DNA from 2 places in the Streptomyces sp. NPDC057010 genome. Region 2 is predicted to be linked to the other one. Evidence: riboswitches for the same ligand, from Rfam matches in the RefSeq annotation. Region 2 holds a riboswitch; the other holds the start of a gene.
The links. Region 2 has a riboswitch for thiamine pyrophosphate ahead of thiO (glycine oxidase ThiO). Riboswitches for the same ligand answer to the same signal wherever they lie in the genome.
Positions count from the first base shown of each region.

Region 1 (4,202 bases), on a different contig from region 2:
CCGCGGACGAGTACGAGGCGATACCCGACGACGTCGCGCAGGCCCGGGAGGCCTGGCGGCGCGCCCTGCTGGAGCGCGGGATCATGCCGTTCCTGCGGGACGCCCTGGCCGAGCCGAACACCGGCCCGGCCCTGCCGCCTCCGCGCGGACGCGGGGGCCGGATGCCGCATCTGGGCTACACCGCGCCTGATTTCACCAGCCCGGGGTCCTCGTCAGAGGGGCCCCGGCCCGGCTATACCCCGCCGGACTTCACGAGCCCGGACTTCGGCGGCCCGGACCACCGGCCGGACTGAGGTCCGGCGGCGCTCCCCCGACCGCCGGGCACGACCCGCACGCCGTCCCGCACAGCGGACGGGCCCGCGACTCCCCCCTCGGTGTCGCGGGCCGGCCCGTGCGCGGGAGGCCGTGCGTCAGTCGGCCAGCGGCAGGTAGACGCGGTTGCCGGAGGCCGCGAACTCGGCGGACTTCTCCGCCATGCCCGCCTGGATCTCCTCCGCCTTCAGGTCACCGCCGTGCTCGCGGCGGATGTCCTGCGAGATCTTCATCGAGCAGAACTTCGGACCGCACATGGAGCAGAAGTGCGCGGTCTTGGCCGGCTCGGCGGGAAGGGTCTCGTCGTGGAACTCACGGGCCGTGTCCGGGTCGAGGGCCAGGTTGAACTGGTCCTCCCAGCGGAACTCGAACCGCGCGTCCGACAGCGCGTCGTCCCACTCCTGGGCGCCGGGGTGCCCCTTGGCCAGGTCGGCGGCGTGTGCCGCGATCTTGTACGTGATGACGCCGGTCTTGACGTCGTCCCGGTTGGGCAGGCCCAGGTGCTCCTTGGGCGTGACGTAGCAGAGCATCGCGGTGCCCCACCAGGCGATCATCGCGGCGCCGATGCCCGAGGTGATGTGGTCGTACGCGGGCGCGACGTCCGTGGTCAGCGGGCCGAGCGTGTAGAACGGCGCCTCCTCGCAGATCTCCTGCTGGAGGTCGATGTTCTCCTTGATCTTGTGCATCGGGACGTGGCCCGGGCCCTCGATCATGGTCTGGACGTTGTGGCGCTTGGCGATCGTGTTCAGCTCGCCCAGCGTCTTCAGCTCAGCGAACTGCGCCGCGTCGTTGGCGTCCGCGATGGAGCCGGGGCGCAGGCCGTCACCCAGCGAGTACGTGACGTCGTACGTCGCGAGGATCTCGCAGAGCTCCTCGAAGTTCGTGTAGAGGAAGTTCTCCTTGTGGTGCGCCAGGCACCACGCGGCCATGATCGAGCCGCCGCGCGAGACGATGCCAGTCTTGCGGCGGGCGGTCAGCGGCACGTACGGCAGCAGCACGCCGGCGTGGACCGTCATGTAGTCGACGCCCTGCTCGGCCTGCTCGATGACCGTGTCCTTGTAGATCTCCCAGGTCAGGTCCTCGGCCTTGCCGTCGACCTTCTCCAGCGCCTGGTAGAGCGGCACGGTGCCGATCGGGACGGGGGAGTTGCGCAGCACCCACTCGCGGGTGGTGTGGATGTTGCGGCCGGTGGAGAGGTCCATGACCGTGTCGGCGCCCCACTTGGTCGCCCAGGTCATCTTGTCGACCTCCTCCTCGATGGAGGAGGTGACCGCGGAGTTGCCGATGTTGGCGTTGACCTTCACCAGGAACCGCTTGCCGATGATCATCGGCTCGATCTCCGGGTGGTTCACGTTCGCGGGAAGCACCGCGCGACCTGCGGCGATCTCCTCGCGGACGACCTCGGGGGAGACGTTCTCGCGGATCGCGACGTACTCCATCTCCGGGGTGATCTCACCGCGGCGGGCGTACGCGAGCTGCGTGACGGCGGCGCCGCCACGGCCCCGGCGGGGCTGGCGCGGGCGGCCCGGGAAGACCGCGTCGAGGTTCTTGAGCCCGCCGCGCGGCGAGGTGTGCTTGATCCCGTCGTCCTCGGGGCGCACGGGACGGCCCGCGTACTCCTCGGTGTCGCCGCGACCGATGATCCAGTTCTCGCGCAGCGGCGCGAGGCCACGGCGGACGTCGGTCTCGATCTGGGGGTCGGTGTACGGCCCGGACGTGTCGTAGAGCGTGACGTCCTTGCCGTTGGTGAGGTGGACCTGGCGGACCGGCACCCGGATGTCGGGGCGGGAGCCCGCCACGTACCCCTTGTGCCAGCCCGGCTGGCGCTCGGTCTGGCCGTCGGCGTTCTGGCTGACGGCAGGCGTGCGTGCGTCCTGAATGGTCATGAGACCTGATCTCCCTACGCCGGCATTACCCGGTAACAGGTTCGGCGGTCGACGCAGCCTCTTCCCTTACGCATTACTAGTGCGTACGGTGATCAGCGCCCTCTCAGCCCGGTGCTCCGAGCTCCCGCGTTGTGCAAAGGTGCCCCCACGCTAGCGTCATCTATGGCGTGCTGAACAGTGGGCCCCCTCATCTCTTGCGATGATCTGCCGGTGACGTCCTCGCCGCAGCCCCCCAACGAGCCCAATGACCACACCGGCCACACGGGTCACGAGCACCCAGGTCAAGGGCATAGTCACGGGCACAGTCATGGGCACGGCCACGGTCACAGCCATGGCCACGGCCCGGCGGCCCCCGTCTCGAAGCACCTGCGCAAGGTCATCGCGGCCGTACTGATCCCGTTCGCCGCTGCCGTCTTCATCGGCATGGCGGTGCTCTGGCCGGGCGGCGCACCCGCCCACGAGCGGACGGGGGTCGGCTTCGACCGGCAGACACAGCAGGGCACGGTCGTCTCGCTGGAGCGTGTCGACTGCAAATCGGTGAACGCCTCACAGGTTCCGCCCACCGGCGACACGTCCACCCCCGAGGGGCGCGAGGCCCTGGCCGCGCAGACCGGCGAGTGCAAGAAGGCCACTGTCGAGGTCGGCACCGGCCCGGACAAGGGCCGCACGTTCGTGGAGATCGTCCAGCCGGGCGCGCCACGGCAGTTGACGAAGGGCCAGGGCGTCGTGGTCGCGTACGCGCCGGACGCCCCCCGCGACCTCCAGTACTCGGTGATCGACGTGAACCGCAAGTTCCCGATGGCGCTGCTGGCCGGCATCTTCGCGGTCGCGGTCGTCGTCGTCGGCCGGATGCGGGGGCTGTTCGCGCTGGTCGCGCTGGTCATCAGCTTCGGCGTGCTGACCCTCTTCATCCTCCCGGCCATCCTGCAGGGTTCGAACCCGCTCGTCGTGGCGGTCGTCGGGGCGAGCGCCATCATGCTCATCGCCCTGTACATGTGCCACGGGCTCACCGCCCGCACCTCGGTCGCCGTCCTCGGCACGCTCGTCTCGCTGCTGCTGATCGGGCTGCTGGGCTCGCTGTTCATCGGCTGGGCGTTCCTCAGTGGCAACACCGACGACAACACCGGGCTGATCCACGGGCTCTACCCGGACATCGACATGAGCGGTTTGCTGCTCGCGGGCGTGATCATCGGATCGCTCGGCGTGCTCGACGATGTGACGGTCACCCAGACGTCAGCGGTCTGGGAACTCCATCAGGCCGACCCCTCGATGGGGCCCCGGGCGCTCTACAGGGCGGCCATCCGGATCGGCCGCGACCACATCGCGTCGGTGGTCAACACGCTGGTGCTGGCTTACGCGGGCGCGGCACTGCCTCTGCTCCTGCTGTTCTCGATCGCGAACAGCAGTATGGGTTCCGTGGCCAACAGCGAGCTGGTGGCGGAGGAGATCGTACGGACGCTCGTGGGCTCGATCGGCCTGGTGGCCTCGGTTCCGGTGACGACGGCACTGGCCGCGCTGGTCGTCTCCGCAGACCGGCCGGGATCCCCGGCCGCAGTTCCGGCCTCGGGACCGGTCCGCGGCGGCCGGGGCCGGCGGCGCAAGCGCTGAATGGCGTTCCGAAGGGGTGGGGCCGGCGGGCGCTGCCGGTCAGGTCGTGCGCGGTGCCGGCCCGTGAGGGGGCGGGACGTGTCGCTCAGCGCGTCGGCACGCTGAGCCGGTCGTCCGTGGTGCGGTAGTGCCTCGGTGCGGTGGTGGTGCCGTGGTGCGGTGGTGGTTCAGCCCGCGTTCTGTTCGTTCTGCTGGGATTCGGCGAGGATCTTGCCGAGAGCCTCGTCGAGGTTCTCTTCGAAGTCGCCGAGGTTGCGCTCCTGGCCGAGCGGCACGAGCCGGTCGGTCCGGTCGAGGAAAGCGACGAGCGGAGCCGCGCTGGCGCGGAACAGGGCCCGGTCGCCACCGACCTGGAGACGGATGTGGACATCGGACAGCTCCTCGGGATCGGTCGGG
Region 1 covers NZ_JBHUSC010000002.1:271,125-275,326, reverse strand. Annotated here, with positions in the region: gene ACFTXQ_RS03830 (hypothetical protein) at 1-293, shown strand, start outside; gene thiC (phosphomethylpyrimidine synthase ThiC) at 411-2,198, opposite strand; TPP riboswitch at 2,193-2,336, opposite strand; gene ACFTXQ_RS03820 (YibE/F family protein) at 2,409-3,806, shown strand; gene ACFTXQ_RS03815 (SsgA family sporulation/cell division regulator) at 3,974-4,202, opposite strand, start outside.
Region 1: linked by a shared signal. The riboswitch ahead of thiC (phosphomethylpyrimidine synthase ThiC) and the one ahead of thiO (glycine oxidase ThiO) in region 2 are both predicted to bind thiamine pyrophosphate.

Region 2 (4,202 bases):
GCCGTCGTCGCGCAGCACGGTCAGCAGACCGACGAGTCCCTTGACGACCTTGTCGCCGTCGATGAAGGGGGCCGGTACCTGCAGGGAACGGTTCTCGCCCCTGCGTACGGCGATCAGCTGCCCTTCCTTGACCATCTGGCGGACCCGGGTCACCTCGATGTCGAGCATCTCCGCGATGTCGGGGAGGTACAGCCAGGAGGGGACTAGGGCATCGATCTTTGCGTCAATCTCGGTCACGGGCACAAGCCTGCCACCTCGGATCGGCCGCCGGTACCCGAGCCGCCCCGTCCGGGTCACGGGGGGCCGGGGGCCGCCCTGGGGCTCAGCCGCATCCAGCCTCGCCGGCGTTTGAGGCGCGGGTCTGGGCAGAGCCCAGGAAACGGAGAAGGGGCGGGGCGGGGACCGGCTCCGCGCAGCGGCCCCCGACCCCGCCCCCTGTCCGGAGCCGCTACGCCGCGGCCGACTTCAGCGGGACCGCCGGGTCGGCGACCTTCGACGGGTCCACCGCCACGCCCGTCTCGATGAGCTTGCGGCCCTGCGCCACGTCGCGCGGGCGGCCCACGGCCAGGACCGCGACCAGGGCGCCGTCGCGCAGCCAGCACACCGACCAGGTGCGGTCGGCCGGGTCCCCGCGCCAGAGCATGGTGTCGGCGCCGGCGTGGTGGCCGGCGTACTGGACGAAGCGCCCGAACTGGTCCGACCAGAAGTACGGGACCGGGTCGTAGACCTGGACCGGCTCTCCGGCCAGGATGTTCCTGGCGACCGCGCGGGGCCCCTGGAGCGCGTTGTCCCAGTGGTGCACGAGCAGCCGCTTCCCGTACCGCCCGGAGGGGAAGGAGGCGCAGTCGCCGACCGCGTAGACCCCGGGCAGCGAGGTGCGCAGGTACTCGTCGGCGACGACCGCGCCGTCGGGGCCGAGCTCCACGCCGGTCCCGGCCAGCCATCCGGTGGCGGGGCGGGCACCGATGCCGACCACCACGGCGCCGGCGGGCAGGGTGCGCCCGTCGGCCAGCAGGACCCGGCCCTCCTCGATCCCGGCGACCTTGGCGCCGGTGATCAGCTCGGCGCCGGACTCCGCGTACCAGCCCGCCATGGACTCGGCGACCTCGGCGGGCATCACCCCGGCCAGGACCCGGTCCGCGGCCTCGACCACGGTCACCGCGCAGCCGGCCTCGCGGGCGGCGGTGGCGAACTCGGCGCCGATCCAGCCCGCCCCGACGACCACCGTCGAGGGCGCCTCGGCGAGGACCGGGCGCAGGCGCGCCGCGTCGTCCAGGGTGCGCAGCAGGTGTACGCCGGGAACGCCGCCGGTGCCGGGGAGGGTGAGCGGTTCGGCGCCGGTCGCCAGGACGAGGATCCCGTACGGGACCGGGCCCGCCTCGGTGTCCAGCTCGCGGTCGGCGGCCCGCAGGCCGGTGACCTCCGTACCGAGCCTGAGCTCGATGCCGAGCCCTTCGAAGTCCACGTCGAAGGCGGAGTCCTCGGCCTTGCCGAGCAGCACCGCCTTGGACAGCGGGGGCCGGTCGTAGGGCTGGTGGGGCTCGGCGCCCAGGAGGGTCACGGGGCCGGTGAAGCCCTGCTCCCGGAGGGCGACCGCGGTCTGCACCCCGGCCATTCCGGCGCCGACGATCACCACGCCGTTCTCGGTCTGTTCCATATGCATGATCATCCGCACAGCCTAATCATCTGACGGTCCGTCAGGAAGAGGTGCCCCTTACCCGCCGTCCGCGGCGGGGTTAGTCTGGCCACCGTACCTATCGCGGGAGTCCGGGCGCACCGGGCTGAGAGGGAGGCTGGCCGGCCTCCGACCGTACGAACCTGATCCGGGTCATGCCGGCGAAGGGAGGGGCTGGACGCCCATGCACTCATCCCAGAAGGGATCCGGACGAAACGGATCCGACGTCCTCGTCATCGGGGGCGGCATCATCGGCCTGGTCACGGCCTGGCAGGCGACGCGGCGGGGGCTGCGCACCGTACTCGCCGACCCGGCGCCCGGCGGCGGAGCCGCCCAGGTCGCGGCCGGCATGCTCGCCCCCGTCACCGAACTGCACTACGGCGAGGAGTCCCTGCTGGGCCTCGGCCTCGCCTCCGCCGAGCGCTACCCGGCGTTCACCGCCGAGCTCGCCGACGCGAGCGGCGGCATGGACATCGGCTACCGCGCCTGCGGCACCCTCGCCGTCGCCCTCGACGCCGACGACCGGCTCCACCTGCGCGAGCTCCACGCCCTGCAGCGCCGCTGCGGCCTGGAGTCCGAGTGGCTCACCGGCCGCGAGTGCCGCCGCCTGGAGCCGATGCTCGCCCCGGGCGTCCGCGGCGGCCTGCGCGTGGACGGCGACCACCAGGTCGACCCCCGCCGGCTCGCGGCCGCCCTGCTGGCCGCCTGCGAGGGCGCCGGGGTGACCCTCCACCGGGCGGCCGCGGAACGGCTGCTCGTCACCGCCGACCGGGCCGCCGGCGCGGTCCTCGACGACGGTACGGAGCTGCGCGCCGACCAGGTGGTCCTGGCGGCGGGCTCGCTCAGCGGCCGGCTGGCGGGCGTACCGCCGGAGGTCACGGCCCCCGTACGGCCCGTCAAGGGACAGGTGCTGCGGCTCACCGTGCCCGCCGCCTACGCGCCGTTCCTGTCCCGCACGGTACGGGCGGTCGTGCGCGGCAGCCACGTCTACCTGGTGCCGCGCGAGAACGGCGAACTCGTCATCGGCGCCACCAGCGAGGAACTCGGCTGGGACACCACGGTCACCGCGGGCGGGGTCTACGAACTCCTGCGCGACGCCCACGAGCTGGTGCCCGGCATCACCGAACTCCCCCTCACCGAAACCCGGGCGGGACTGCGGCCCGGCTCCCCCGACAACGCCCCCCTGCTGGGCCCGACCGACCTGCCGGGCCTGCACCTGGCCACCGGGCACTACCGCAACGGGGTGCTACTGACCCCGCTCACGGGCGAGGTCATGGCGGAGCTGCTGACCACCGGCGAACTGCCGGACGTCGCGCGCCCCTTCACCCCCCGCCGGTTCTCCGCCGCACGACAGGAGTCGTTCGCATGACTGTCCTCTTTCCCGGGTCCGGGTCCGGGTCCGCGTCCGACTCGGTCTCCATCACCGTCAACGGCGAGGCGCGCGAGGTCGCGGACGGCACCACGCTCGACGCGGTGGTCGCCACGCTGACCACGGCCCCCTCGGGCGTGGCCGCGGCGCTCAACGAGACCGTGGTCCCGCGCAGGCAGTGGCCGGCCACGCCGGTGGACGAGGGCGACCGGGTCGAGATCCTGACCGCGGTCCAGGGAGGCTGAGCGGCATGGCAGACGACCTCTTCACCCTCGGCGACCGGACCTTCTCCTCCCGGCTGATCATGGGCACGGGCGGGGCGCCGAGCCTGGACGTCCTGGAACGGGCCCTGGTCACCTCCGGCACCGAGCTCACCACCGTGGCGATGCGCCGCCTGGACCCGACGGTCCAGGGCTCCGTCCTGTCGGTCCTGTCCAAGCTGGGCATCGCCGTCCTCCCGAACACCGCGGGCTGCTTCACGGCGGGCGAGGCCGTGCTCACGGCCCGGCTGGCCCGCGAGGCGCTCGGCACCGACTGGATCAAGCTGGAGGTGGTCGCCGACGAGCGGACCCTCCTGCCCGACGGCGTCGAGCTGCTGGACGCCGCCGAGATCCTGGTCGACGAGGGCTTCACGGTCCTCCCGTACACGAACGACGACCCGGTGCTCGCGCGCAAGCTGGAGGACGTCGGGTGCGCGGCGATCATGCCGCTCGGCTCGCCGATCGGCTCCGGCATGGGCATCCGCAACCCGCACAACTTCGAGCTGATCGTGGAGCGGGCGGGGGTCCCGGTGATCCTCGACGCGGGGGCCGGCACGGCCTCGGACGCCGCCCTGGCCATGGAACTGGGCTGCGCGGCGGTGATGCTGGCCTCGGCGGTGACCCGCGCCCAGGAGCCGGTCCTGATGGCGGCGGCGATGCGCGACGCCGTCTCGGCGGGCCGCCTCGCCCACCGCGCGGGCCGCATCCCCCAACGCCGCTTCGCCCACGCCTCGTCCCCGACGGACGGCCGGGCGACCCTGGACCCGGAGCGACCGGCGTTCTGAGGGGGCGTACGGGTTCCCGCACGGGCGGGGCCCCCGCCCCGTCTCACCGCCTCGGCGGGGCGGCGGCTGCCCACCTGCCGAGCGGGGTCGGTCACCTCCGCATCGCGCTCAGC
Region 2 covers NZ_JBHUSC010000040.1:11,161-15,362, forward strand. Annotated here, with positions in the region: gene ACFTXQ_RS26985 (Rv2175c family DNA-binding protein) at 1-237, opposite strand, end outside; gene ACFTXQ_RS26990 (NAD(P)/FAD-dependent oxidoreductase) at 449-1,663, opposite strand; TPP riboswitch at 1,750-1,862, shown strand; gene thiO (glycine oxidase ThiO) at 1,860-3,044, shown strand; gene thiS (sulfur carrier protein ThiS) at 3,041-3,289, shown strand; gene ACFTXQ_RS27005 (thiazole synthase) at 3,295-4,089, shown strand.